One region of the Geomonas agri genome, then DNA from elsewhere that is predicted to be linked to it. Evidence: riboswitches for the same ligand, from Rfam matches in the RefSeq annotation. Region 1 holds a riboswitch; the other holds the start of a gene.
The links. Region 1 has a riboswitch for S-adenosylmethionine ahead of metX (homoserine O-acetyltransferase MetX). Riboswitches for the same ligand answer to the same signal wherever they lie in the genome.
Positions count from the first base shown of each region.

Region 2: it holds a riboswitch for S-adenosylmethionine, as region 1 does, so the genes downstream of both, K7R21_RS05270 (trans-sulfuration enzyme family protein) here and metX (homoserine O-acetyltransferase MetX) in region 1, are expected to answer to the same signal.

Region 1 covers NZ_JAINZO010000002.1:1,213,079-1,219,546, forward strand. Annotated here, with positions in the region: gene K7R21_RS16625 (acetate kinase) at 1-594, shown strand, start outside; gene metX (homoserine O-acetyltransferase MetX) at 703-1,806, opposite strand; SAM riboswitch class I at 1,907-2,005, opposite strand; gene K7R21_RS16635 (hypothetical protein) at 2,092-2,262, opposite strand; gene K7R21_RS16640 (NAD(P)-dependent oxidoreductase) at 2,259-3,122, opposite strand; gene pabB (aminodeoxychorismate synthase component I) at 3,225-4,940, opposite strand; gene K7R21_RS16650 (TIGR02757 family protein) at 4,937-5,794, opposite strand; gene K7R21_RS16655 (pyridoxamine 5'-phosphate oxidase family protein) at 5,908-6,279, shown strand; gene dtd (D-aminoacyl-tRNA deacylase) at 6,281-6,468, opposite strand, start outside.
Region 2 covers NZ_JAINZO010000001.1:1,209,186-1,215,653, forward strand. Annotated here, with positions in the region: gene K7R21_RS05260 (molecular chaperone DnaJ) at 137-1,483, shown strand; gene K7R21_RS05265 (trans-sulfuration enzyme family protein) at 1,560-2,696, opposite strand; gene K7R21_RS05270 (trans-sulfuration enzyme family protein) at 2,693-3,838, opposite strand; SAM riboswitch class I at 3,910-4,016, opposite strand; gene K7R21_RS05275 (MucR family transcriptional regulator) at 4,461-5,015, shown strand; gene K7R21_RS05280 (AMP-binding protein) at 5,648-6,468, shown strand, end outside.

The sequences.
Region 1 (6,468 bases):
ACCATCCACACCGGTAACGGTGTATCGCTGTGCGCGGTTAAAAACGGGGAATCCGTAGATACCAGCATGGGGCTCACCCCGCTGGAGGGCGTCATGATGGGAACGCGCTGCGGGGACATCGATCCCGGCATCATCCCGTTCATGGCCAACGAGGCGGGTGTCTCTGTGACGGAGCTCGACCTGTTCCTGAACCAGAAGAGCGGCCTGGCCGGTATTGTGGGGCGCAGGGTCAGCCGGCGGACGGTCGTTGACGAGGCGGTGGTGGGTGACGCCCGCTGCCAGCTCGCGCTCGACATGGAATCCTACCGGCTGAGAAAATACCTCGGCGCCTACATCGCCGTGACCGGGAAGCCGGACGCCATTGTCTTCACCTACGGCGAGGGATGGGAGGATTGGCCGGTGCGCGGCATGGCACTCCAGGAGATGAGCCCGTTCGGTATCGAGGTGGACCTGAAACGGGACGAGGAGGCCCTCAAGGGGGGCAAGGAGATGCTGATCAGTGCGGACGGCTCCAGGGTGAAGGTCTTCGTGGTTCCAAGCGGCGAGGACATGGTGCTGAACGAGGACGTTGCTGCCATCATGGGGTGGCAATAGCGGGTAACTGCGGAAATGAAACAACGAAGGGCGGATGATTCTTAATCATCCGCCCTTTTTATTGGGTGTGTCCCCTCTCCCAAGGGGAGAGGGCGAGTGGACAAGGGCCTACAGCTTGATGCCGTCCAGGAAGGTTTGCACCATCGGCGTGAAGGTCTGGTGTTCGAGCAGGAACGCGTCATGGCCGTAGGCGGAGGTGATCAGGTGGTACTCAACCGGCTTGCCCAGCTTCTGGAGCGAGACCGCCATCTCCTCGGTCTGCGCCGGGGGGTAGAGCCAATCGGAGGTGAAGGCGAAGAACTGGATCGGCGCCTTGATCGGCTCGAAGGCCTCCTCCAGGGACTCGCAACCGGCGGCGACGTCGTAGAGGTCGAGTGCCTTGGCCAAGTAGAGGAAGGAGTTGGCGTCGAAGCGATCGACAAAGTTGTAGCCGTTGTAGTTGAGGTAGCGCTCGACCTCGAACTGCCCGAAGAAGTCGAACTGACCGTCGCGGGCCGAGAAGCGGCGACCGAACTTGGCGGTCATTGATTCATCGGAAAGGAAGGTAATGTGGCCGATGCCGCGGGCGAGCGCCAGTCCGTCCTTTGGGTTCTTGCGGTACTCCCCCTTCTTCCACGTGGGATCGTTGAATATGGCCCAGCGCGCCACCGCGTTCAGCGATATCGCCTGTGCCGACGGGCGCGGCGTGGTGGCCAGCACTACCGCCGAGGCTACGCGGTCCGGGTATTGGGTGGTCCACTCAAGGGCCTGCATCCCTCCCATGCTGCCACCCAAGACGCAGAAAAGTTTCTCGATACCGAGCCGGTCCATGAGCAACGCCTGGGCCTTGACCATGTCCCGCACCGTGATCACCGGGAAGGCGAGGTTGTAGCGCTTGCCGGTCTTGGGGTTGATGGAGGTCGGGCCGGTGGAGCCGAAGCAGGAACCGATAACGTTGGAACAGATGACGAAGTAGCGATCGGTGTCGAGCAGGCAGCCCGGGCCAACGATATCGTCCCACCAGCCGGCGCGCTTCTCGTCTTCGCTGTAGCGGCCCGCCAGGTGCGCGCTGCCGGTCCAGGCGTGGGTCACCAGGATGGCGTTGGAGCGATCCTCATTGAGGGTGCCGTAGGTCTCGTAGGCGATATCGATCGGCCCGAGGATACGGCCACTCTCGAGGCGCAGTTCGGTGTCGAAGGTGGCGATCTGTTCTGTCACAATGCCGTAGGACATATCTCTCTCGTACTTTCGGGTGCCGTTGGGCGGCACGAAAAAAGCCCCATCTCTGTGTGAGAAGGGGCTTTTCGGGTGTGACAAATAACTAAAAGCGCCTTTCTCATCTTCGCCTTTCGGCAGGATTTAGCACCTGTCGCCCAATGGACCGGTTGCTGTGGCTTCGCAGGGCCTTTCCCTCCACCACTCTAGATAAGCAGGTCTTTCTATTCAATTTTCGGTGCAGAATAAGGGAGCCACTCTTATTTGTCAACGGCAAACTGAGCCCCAGGTTCACAACTACCGCTACAACTGCCGGTGGTATTTGATCAGGATGTACAGGCAAGCCACCCCTGCCACGAGCATGCCGATATCGCGCAGCCAGGGAACCGGTTTGTCCAGGCCGGACTGGATCAACGGGTCCAGCAACGCGCTGGTGACAAGCGTGACGCCGGCAAAGGAGAGAAGCTTCTTCATGAGGCGATCGCCTTCAGGACCGCGCAGAAGTCTCGGTCGGCGAGACCCATCCCCTTGGCCCTCTTGAAGCTCTCATTGGCTGCCGCGGCGGACGCCAACGGCTGGTTCAGAGTATCGCCCAAGGCCACGGCCAGGCGCATGTCCTTTTGCATGTGTTTGAGCGGGAAGGCGGGATCGAACATCCCCTGCGTCATCTGGGCCCCCTTCAACTTGAACATCGGGTTGGCCAACGCGCCGGAGTCGAGCACGTCCAGAAGGTCCGCGCTGGCGAGACCAGCTTTCTCAGCGAGGGCGAGTCCTTCGCAGAAGATGGTCATCATGCCGCCCATGACCATGTTGACGATGAGCTTCATCTCGGCTCCGCGTCCCACTTCGCCCAGGAACAGGCTCTTCTTCCCCATCTTCTCGAAGAGCGGCATGGTCTTGTCGAAGAGGCCGTGGTCGCCGGCGGCGAGGATGATGAGGGTGCCTTCCTCCGCAGGTTTCTTGCTCCCGGAGACGGGTGCCTCCAGGAATCTCCCCCCCTTGGCGGTGACCGCCGCGGCAATCTCCTGGGCCGTGGCGGCGTCAACGGTGGACATGTCCACATAGCCCCGTCCCGCGCCGATCCCTTCCAGGGCCCCCTGCGGGCCGAAGCAGACATCGTGGGCTGCGGCCGGGTCGGCCAGCATGGCGATGGTGATGGCGCAGGATGAGGTGACCTCCGCCGGCGTCGCCGCGACGGCTGCCCCGAGTGCCGCGAACTCCTCGCATTTAGCCGGTGAGCGGTTCCAGACCTTGACCTTGAAGCCCGCCTTGATGAGATTCTTGGCCATGGCGCTTCCCATGATGCCCAAGCCTAAAAAGCCGTACGTTTCCATGTTTCATCCTCCTTCTACATGTGATGTAGCCAGATTAGTATCGGCAGTCCATTCCCCTCCCCCTGGAGGGGGGAGGCTGGGAGGGGGGCGCAGCTTGTCCTCTCATTGAAGCCTCACTCGCCGCCACCCGCGCACCGAGTTTACCAGAAAAACCGCCTCGGCCCGTGCCAGGTCATTCCTTTTCAGGACCCGTTCCTCGATCGCCCCCTGGGCCAGCAGTTCTTCGCGCAGGGTGCCCGGGAGGAGCCCGCAGGCAAGCGGGGGTGTGTAGTGCCTGCCGTCGACGACGGCGATCACGTTGCTGTAGGCTCCCTCGGTCACTTCGCCCCGCTCGTTCTCGAAGATCACCTCGTCCAGGTCGGGTCGGGCAGCAAGCTCCTGGTGAAACAGGTCCCGGCGGCTGGTCTTGTGGTAGAGGAAGATGTCTCCGGAATCGACACGCTGTCGAGCGAAGGCGGCCTTCGCTTCAGGCGCCGCCTCGGGGAGCGGTGCCGCTTCGCAGCTGAGGCGGCCATCCTCAAAGAGCAACAGGCGCACCTTGTGGCGCACCGAAGGGGAAAGCCCCGCGGCAATTTCCTCCAGGGCCCGCAGCGCGGCGCCGTCGGCGATGGGGAAGGCGAAATAGCGGGCCGAGCGTTCCAGACGCTCCAGGTGCCGCTCCAGCAGGAAGTAGCCCCGCTCATCGTGCAGCAGCGACTCGATCAGGTGGAATTCCGGCGGCCGTTTTCGGATGAAGGCGCTCTTGTCCAGGCACTCCCGGTGTTCGGCCTCGGGCTGGGAGTCGTAGGTGATGCCGCTGCCGATGCCTAGCTCGCCGCGCCCGGTCTCGCCGTCAATGACCGCGGTGCGGATTGCCACGCTGAAGAGCGCCTCGCCACCGGGGGAGAAATAGCCGAGGCAGCCGGTGTACAGGCCGCGGGCTTCCCGCTCCAGTTCGGCGATGATCTCCATGCTCCGTCTCTTGGGTGCACCGGTCACCGACCCGCAGGGAAACAGCGCCTGGAAGAGCTCCAGTGGCGTAACTCCCGCGCGGACTCGCGACTCGATGGTCGACGTCATCTGGTGCACGGTCGGATGGCTCTCCACGTCGAAAAGCGACTCCACCCGGACCGAGCCGGTCTCGGACACCATCCCCATGTCATTGCGCAGCAGGTCGACGATCATCAGGTTCTCCGCCAATTCCTTCGGGCTCCGCCGTAGCTGCTCCTTGCGGGCCAGGTCCTCCGCGTACCAGCGGCCGCGCGGGGCGGTCCCCTTCATGGGACGGGTGACCAGCCTGCCGCCGGAGAGGGAGAAGAACAACTCCGGCGAGGCGGACAGGACGCGCCATCTGCCGCACTCGAGGTAGCAGTTGTAAGGAGTGGGCTGGCTGCGACAGAGGTAGCTGAAGAAGGAACGGGGGCAGCCGGCTAAGAAGAAGCGCTGCCTCACGGTGTAGTTGACCTGGTAGCTGTCACCGGCGGCGATCAGTTCCCTGATCGCCTTCACGGACTCGCGGTATCCCTCCCATCCCGGCGCCGTCTCCCATCCTGAACAGTGGAAAGGGGCGTCGTGACGCGGAAACGTCTCGGCCCTGCGCTCGGTGAAGAGGCCGAACCACAAGAGCGGCATCGGGTGCGCCGGCGGGGTGGTGAGTGCGTCGTTGAGGGCGCTGGCGGCCTCGTAGCAGATCAAGCCAGCCGCATGCAGCCCGGCGGCAAGATGGCGCTGCAACTCCTCGAACGCGGGCTGTACCTCCTCCGGGGTGAGGGCGACGATCTCGCCGACCTGGCCGGTGAAGGCGAAGCCGTGCAGGTATGCCGGGAAGGGGTGCGTCAAGTCGGTCCCGCCGAGCAGATGTCGCCGATAGGGCAGGCGGCACACTTAAGACGGTCCTTGCCGTCGCATCCTTCCGAGATCCCCAGGTGGCAGATGGCGAAGTCGTACTTCACCGGGTCGGCCGGGTCGAGTTCGCGCAGGACGCGGGTAATCTCGCAGGCCATGCGCCAATCCGCCTGCTTGCGGGTGGTGAAGCCGAGGAAGCGGCAGATGCGCTGGATGTGAGCGTCGACCGGGATGACCAGTTGCGCCGGCGAGATGCCGTGCCAGATGCCGAGGTCGATGCCGTCGGCCGGGCGCACCATCCACCTGAGATACATGCAGAGCCGCTTGCAGGCGCTCCCCGAGGCCGGGGAGGGGAAGAAGAACGGGAAATAGGAATCGGCGGGGACGCCGCCGGGGCCGAACACGGGGGAGAGGTCGAGATTCTTGACCGCCTCGGAAAACCCGGAAAGGGTCCCGGTCAGGTCCTGGTCCGCCGGGTTGTAAAAGCGCAGCAGCCACTTCTGGACTGAGCCGGCCTCCTCGATCATGATCCGGCAGGCCAAGAGCAGAGCACAGAGGTCGCGGGTGTCGTTGAACCGGTGCTTGAAGCCGGCGAAGACGCGGCTGCCCTGCTTCGGGGCGAAGCGTTCCACGAAGCGGCGCGGGGAGGGGCCCATGGCCTCGAAGATGACGGCCAGGTTCTTCTTGATGATCTTTACGTTGCCGTAGGCGAACGACGACGCCACTAGCCCGGCGACCTCCTGGTCCAGGGGATCTTGGTAGCGGTGGCAAAACGAGAGCGGGTCGTTGGCCAGGTGGGCCTGGGAGCGGTTCTGGTACAGCGCTTCGAGTATGGTTTTCAGCTCCACGTGCTTTTCCTTCGCTGCGGCCGCGTCGGTGTCGGTGCGGTAGACAATCGGTTCGAGCCTGCTAGATTATCATAGTTGCTTCATCAGCTTAAAGGGAAAAGGGGGCGGAACACATGAAGCTTGCAGAACTGTTTCCGGAAGGCGGCCGCGGCATTTTGGGCACCGCCGACGCAAACGGCGTGGTGAATCTCGCCGTCTTCGCTGTACCGCACGTGGTCAATGACCAGACCCTCGCCTGGGGCTTCGGCGAAGGGCGCAGCATCGCCAACTTGAGGCAAAACCCGCACGCCAGTTACCTGTACCTGGCGCCCTCGCGGGGGTACTCCGGTTGGAGGCTGAGCCTGACCATGATCGAGGAAAAGGGGGAGGGGGAGCTTCTGGGTGAGATCAAGGAGCGAACCGCACTGGTGGCGAGCCCGCAGGCAAGCGCCGCGGTTTCCCGCGTGGTTTATTTCAAGGTCGACGAGGTCCGGCCTCTCATGTGAATCAGCGGTTGGGCGGGGTCTCCAGGACGAAGGTCACCGGGCCGTCGTTCACCAGCGACACCTCCATATCGGCCTGGAAGATCCCGCTTTGCACCGGTACGCCGAGCTCCCAAACTTGTCCCATGAAGTAGCTGTACAGCTTGTTGGCCTCCTCCGGTGCTGCGGCCGTATCGAAAGAGGGGCGTCTCC
Region 2 (6,468 bases), on a different contig from region 1:
TGTCACAGTCTTTCATTCTCCCTGAATCTACATTTCCCTCAGTGTGATAAAATCTTTTGTAACTCTGGTTCAGGTCGTGTTAATGTCTGCTCAAAAATGACAGCTTGTCAATATAGCTTGCAACATTGCGACGCCTATGACTGCACACTATCAACAAAGGTCCACCGAGGAAATTGAACTCGACCAGAAACGCGCCGAGCTGGCCTACCTGCGCGCCCGGCATGCCGAGGCCGCCGCAGTGCTACACCAGTTGCGCGAGGAGATTGCCGGCTTCGAGAGAAGTTACCAGCAGACGCTGGGGCGGTGCATGGCCGAATTGGAGAGGTTGGAGGAGCAAATTGAACGCCTTTCCGGTAGTTATGTCCCCCCCGAGGCGGATGACGTCGAGGAAGCGACCTGCCGGCGTGACGAAGACGATGCCAGCGATGGCCAGACCTATCAGCGCGGCAGGTCGTTTCGGGGCGAGGGACAGGCACGGGGGCGGGTCTGGAAAGCCGACGAGGGCGACATCAAGACCCTCTATCGAGAGGTAGCCAAGGCCATCCATCCTGACCTCGCCGGGGAGGGCGCCGGCTCGCTGCGGCACGAGCTGATGCTGAAGGCGAACAAGGCCTATGCCGAGGAGGACCACCGCACCCTGCGCGAGATCCTCAGGAACTGGCGGCGGCATTTCCCGGAACAGGCGGAGCAGAGCGATCTGAGGGCCGAACTGGCGCGGCTCAAAAAGCAGATAGCTGTGGAGATCGAGGCAATCCGGGAGATCAACGAGCAGGTCGAGCAGTTGCGCGGCAGCTATGTGCATCGTTTCAAGCTGCGCGTCGATGAAAGCGCAGCGGCCGGTAGCGATCTTTTCGCCGACCTGGTAGCTGCAGCCGAGATAAACATCGCCCGGGCCCAGCGGCGCCTGGCGGCCTTGCAGGGGGAGAAAGGCCGGGTGCGGACGCACGGTGCCACCAAGCGCAGCCGCGTGGTAGCTTTCGCCAACGACCTGACCTGCGGTACCCTGTATCTTCGCGACCTTAGCTCGACAAGCTTCAACGCCTGGAAGAAGGCTGGCCCTGCCATCGGCCCGGTGCAGGTCTACCTGGACCAGGCCCTGCGCCTGGACGTGAAAGAGGGGGCGAGCCTGAAGCTGAAGTCTTTGCAGGTGCTTAGTCCCGAGGACTTGCAGGCGCTCTTTCTGTACGACGTCTGCGACGCCGACCTGGACAGCATCGTTCACCTCTCTGGGTTGGAGGAGCTTTATCTGTGCGGGCCGGAACTGACCGACTCGGCGCTGCTTAGCATCTCGACCCTGGCCAACCTGAAGCGGATTTACCTGTACCAGACCCGGATTTCTGACCGCGGCCTGGTCTACCTGCAGGGGATGCAGGGGTTGCAGGGCCTGACCAGCAGCGGTAACAGCATCACCGACGAAGGGCTTGCGGTCTTCCAGCAGGCAATCCCCGGGGTGAAGACGGTGAGCTTTAAGTGGAAGAGGTGAGGTAAGGCAGGGACGGTGTGCGTGAAAACTGAAATGAGAAAAGCCCGGGAGATGACCTACCCGGGCTTTTTGCATCTTAGGCGTTGAGAAACCTCGCCATGTCGGCGATAAGGTCGTCCGGGTCCTCGAGCCCTACCGACAGGCGCACCAGGGTGTCCTTGATGCCGCGCGCCTCGCGCTCGGCCGGGGGCATCGCCGCGTGCGACATCTTGGCCGGGTAGGAGAGGATGCTCTCCACGCCTCCGAGGCTCACCGCGAAGGCTGCCAGCTTTACCCCTTCCAGCAGGCGTTTGGTAGTGTCGTAGCTGGTGAGCTCGAAGGAGAGCACGCCACCCGGGCCGCTGGCCTGCCGGGTGTGGATCTCGTAACCGGGGTGGTCGGGCAGGCCGGGATAATAGACCCGTTGCACCTCTTTTTGCTCCCCAAGCCAAGCCACTATTTTTCGGGCACTTGCCTGGTGTTCCTCCATGCGGACCTTGAGGGTTTTTAGCCCGCGCAGCACCAGCCAGCAATCCTGCGGCCCGAGCACGGCACCGAACGCATTCTGGATGAAACGTAGCCGCTGCCCCAACTCCGGGTCCCTGGCGATTGCGAAACCGCAGATCACATCGGAGTGGCCGTTCAGGAACTTGGTGCCGCTGTGGACCACGATGTCGCAGCCAAGCTCCAGTGGTCGCTGCAGGTACGGCGTCATGAAGGTGTTGTCCACGATTGTGAGGATGCCGTGCTCCTTGGCCAGCGCGACCGCCGCGGGAAGATCGGTGATCTTGATCAGCGGGTTGGATGGGGTCTCCAGGTAGAGCGCCCTGGTTTCAGGGCGGATGGCCGCGGCGATGGCGGCATTGTCGGTCGCGTCAACAAAGGTCGCCTCCAGCCCCCACCCCTTGAACAGGGTGGTGAGTAGTCTGAATGTGCCGCCATAGACGTCCTCGCACACGACCAGATGGTCGCCCGGCTGGAACAGCAGCAGGGTAGATGCGGTGGCCGCAATCCCCGAAGCAAAGGCCAGGCCTACGGCTCCCTTTTCCAGCCCTGCTATCGCCTCTTCCAGCGCCTCGCGAGTTGGGTTGCCGGAGCGGGCGTAGTCGTAGCGCCCGAAACTGTCGATGGAGCGCTGCGCGAAGGTCGACGAGAGGTAGATGGGGTGGCTGACGGAGCCGTGCTCGGCGTCGATCGGATCGAGCCCGTGGATCAGTTCGGTGGCGAATTTCATGCGTCTTCTCCTTCAAATGCCTGCGCCAGGTCGGCGATCAGGTCGTCCTTGTCTTCGATCCCCACCGAGAGGCGCAGCAACAGGTGGTTGATGCCGAGCCGCTGCAGCTTCTCCGGCTCGATGTCGGCGTGGGTCTGCACCTGGGGGAAGGTAATCAAGCTCTCGACCCCGCCCAGGCTCTCGGCGAAGGAGATGAGCTGCGTCTTCATCAGGAGCTGGTTCACCAGCGCCGGATCGGTCACCTCGAAGGCGATCATGGCGCCATAGCCGCCACACTGGTTCTGCATCAGCTCGTGCCCGGGGTGACCGGTGAGTCCGGGATAATAGACCCGGCCGACCTGGGGATGCCGCTCCAGCCACTGCGCCAGGGCCAGGGCGTTTTTCTGTTGCCGGTCCATGCGCAAGCCGAGGGTTTTGATGCCGCGGATGGTGAGCCAGGAATCCTGCGGGCCAAGCACAGCGCCGGCGCCGTTTTGGTGGAAGTAGACCTTTTCCGCCAGGGTCGCGTCCTTCACCGCCACCAACCCGCAGACCACGTCGTTGTGGCCAGCCAGGTACTTGCTCCCCGAATACACGGTGATGTCGGCTCCGAGGTCGAGGCAGCGCAACAGGTACGGTGTCAGGAAGGTGTTGTCGACGATGCAAAGCATATCGTTGGCCTTACACAATTCCGAGAGGGCACGGACGTCGGCAACCTTCAGGAGCGGGTTGGTGAGCGATTCCACGAACAGGGCGCGGGTGTTGGGACGGATCGCCTGTCGTACCAGCTCGACGTCGCTGGTGTCGACATAGCTGAAGCTCAGGCCGAACTGCTGGAACAGTTTCTCGAACAGGCGGTAGCTACCGCCGTAGAGGTCCTCGGTAACGACAAGGTGGTCACCCTGCTGGAAAAGGAACATGAGGCTGGTGATGGCGGCCATGCCGGAGGCGTAGGCGAAGCCGCGGCTGGCCCCCTCGAGCTTGGCCAGCCCTTCCTCGAGGGCCTGCCGCGTGGGGTTGCCGGAGCGGCTGTAATCGTATCCGGTGCTCTGTCCGAGGCCGGGGTGGCGGAAGGTGGCGGTCTGGTAGATGGGGACGGTGACCGCGCCGGTCCGGCTCTCGCGCTCCAGGCCTATCTGTGCTACGGTTGTTGCGATGTTCATCGTAGCCTCCAAATGAAAAAGTCCCCTTCCGGGGTCGGAAGGGGACTTGTCACTATGGCTCGGTCCGCACTTCCTTATCTTTCGGAACGTTTCCGCTCCGCAGGATTTGGCACCTTCCCCCCGTGGGGAGGTTGCCGCGATGTCACAGGGCCAGTCCCTCGATCGCTCTAGATAAGTAATGCTATTCGGTTTTAAGGGGTGCTGCTTTAACCAGTGTCTTAGTAATACTGGGATGGTCGGGTTTTGTCAACCGCAAAACTCGACTCTTTGACTAATGTAAAAGTTATTTTTGGCAAATCTTTACCTTAGCGTTCCGCTCGTGTTGTCGGTCTGCGCCGCTACGGTTAAAGGTCTGGGAGGAGTCTTGATGCTATTTGTGGGGCTTGTTCTATATCTGGAGGAGAGGTGACAGACACATTATCTTTCATAGCGAAATGCGATCGAACATTCTGTCGATTCCTTTTGTTACCTTACTGACATCCGGCGATCATATTGCCTGTCATTGATGCGCATCTGTGGCTTTACTGGCTGACACAAATAAAGTTTATTTTGTGGATTTGACAATGCAGCGAAACCTGCCACTATATTTCCAAGCAGATAATGATCTATGGAGGGATAATCAATGGCAACTTTGGTAGAGATCGCGGCTCAGATCGTAGCGTCACACGCGTCTAGCACTCCGATGACTTCTGATCAGCTTATATTCGAAATCAGCAAAGTGCACAGCGCCCTCAAAAACCTTGAAGCTGGTGAACCTGTCGAGGGTGTAGAGGAATCGAAGCCTTCTATGAGCGTTAAAGAAGCGTTCAAGAAAGGTGAGGTTGTCTGCATGCTGTGCGGCAAAGGGGGCTTCAAGACGCTGGCGCGTCACCTGAACACCGCGCACGGTATGAAACCGGGCGAATATAAGAAGCAGTTCGGCATTCCCGGCAAGCAACCGCTGGCGGCTAGGAACTACTCCGAGGCGCGCAGGAAAATGGCGCTGGACCGTGGCTTAGCCGACAATCTCGCCAAGGCGCGCGGCGTGCGTATGGCCAACATCGAGGCCAAGAAAGCCGTTCCCGTCAAGGCAGCCAAGCCTGCCACGGCCGCGAAGGCTGCCAAGCCAGCCAAAGTTGCCAAGGCTCCTAAAGCGCCTAAGGCGCCCAAAGAAAGCGCCAAGGCCAAGGTGGCCTGATCGTCCCCCTGACGTTGTGAAAAAGCCGCTCCCTCACGGAGCGGCTTTTTTCGTTTTGGGTAGGCTAGACGAACGAAGGTTTCTACCTTGCCATGAAAGGAGACGTCATGGCTACCAAGGCACATCTCCTCTGTCTCCTCTTCGCAAAGGGGAGGACGCGAATTCAGGTTCCGGGCTTCGTGGACTGCTGCAGACAAGTTTTTTGCGAATCTCCTGATTGGACCTTCACAAAGGGGGATGCGAGTTAAGGAACCGAGCTTCGGGGCAGCTAACAAGATCTTTCAGAATTTCCCGATGGGCCTTTGCCGAGGGGAGACTGGCAGCGCTGCACGTGAACCGGGCGTTTCCCCCTTTGCGAAGGGGGGCGGGGGATTTACTCCTTTTATATTGGTTTTTACCTTCCCCTTCGGTTAAACTCGCCTCCCCCCCGGCAGTTGCTCAAAGCTCGACCATTGATTACTCACTGCTTTTGCATGGTTGCCAAAGCGATGCGCGCGTGTGACAATGCTTCCTTGGGAAAAAGACACGGATGAAGTAGTGTCAGTAGGTGGTGCCGCCGGGTCTTTCGGGTTCAAAGTAGTGATGTATATCGTGAAGCTGCAACTGACATGCGCCGCCTACGGGAGTCAGATATGCGGACACTGGTTGATCTATTCCATAGTTTTGCGCAGTGGGGTGACAAAACCGCCTTGGTGAACCGTACCGGCGTACGTCGCTTCGCTGTCTCATATCGGGAACTTTCGGTTCTTTCCCTCAAAATGGCCGCGCTGCTGGCACAGCACGGCGTGGAGCCGGGGGACCGCGTCCTCCTATGGGGACCGAACTCGTCCTGGTGGGGTGTGGCCTACTGGGGCATCATCATGCGCGGCGCCATTGCGGTGCCCGTCGACTTCATGTCCGACCGCGGCCGCGCCGAGTCGATCCTGAAGCTGACCCAGGCCAAGGTGGTGCTGCAAAGCCGCTTCAAGCCGGAGCGGCTCCAGGTCGACAACTCCCTGCTTCTGGAGGATCTGAAGTACCTTCTGGAAGACGTGGTGCCTTACCCGGACGTGGTACATCCCGCGCCCGACGACATCGCCCAGCTCATCTACACCTCGGGGACCACCGGCAACCCGAAAGGGGTGATCCTGACCCACAAGAACCTGGTGGCCAACATCCTGCAGATCAACCAGCAGGTTCCCATCATCACCCCCGAGTTCTCCTTCCTCTCGCTGCTGCCGCTGTCGCACATGTTTGAGCAGATGGGGGGCTTCTTCACCCCGCTGTACCGCGGAGGCGCCGTCATTTATCCGCGCACGCTGAAGCCTTCCGCTATCATGGAGGCCTTGGGCGAGGAAGACGTCTACGTCGTCATGTCCGTGCCGCGCCTGATGCAGCTTTTGAAGACCACCATTGAGCGCGAACTGACCGAGAAGCACCTCTCCGGCGTCTTCGCCGCGTTGGCCAATTTCGG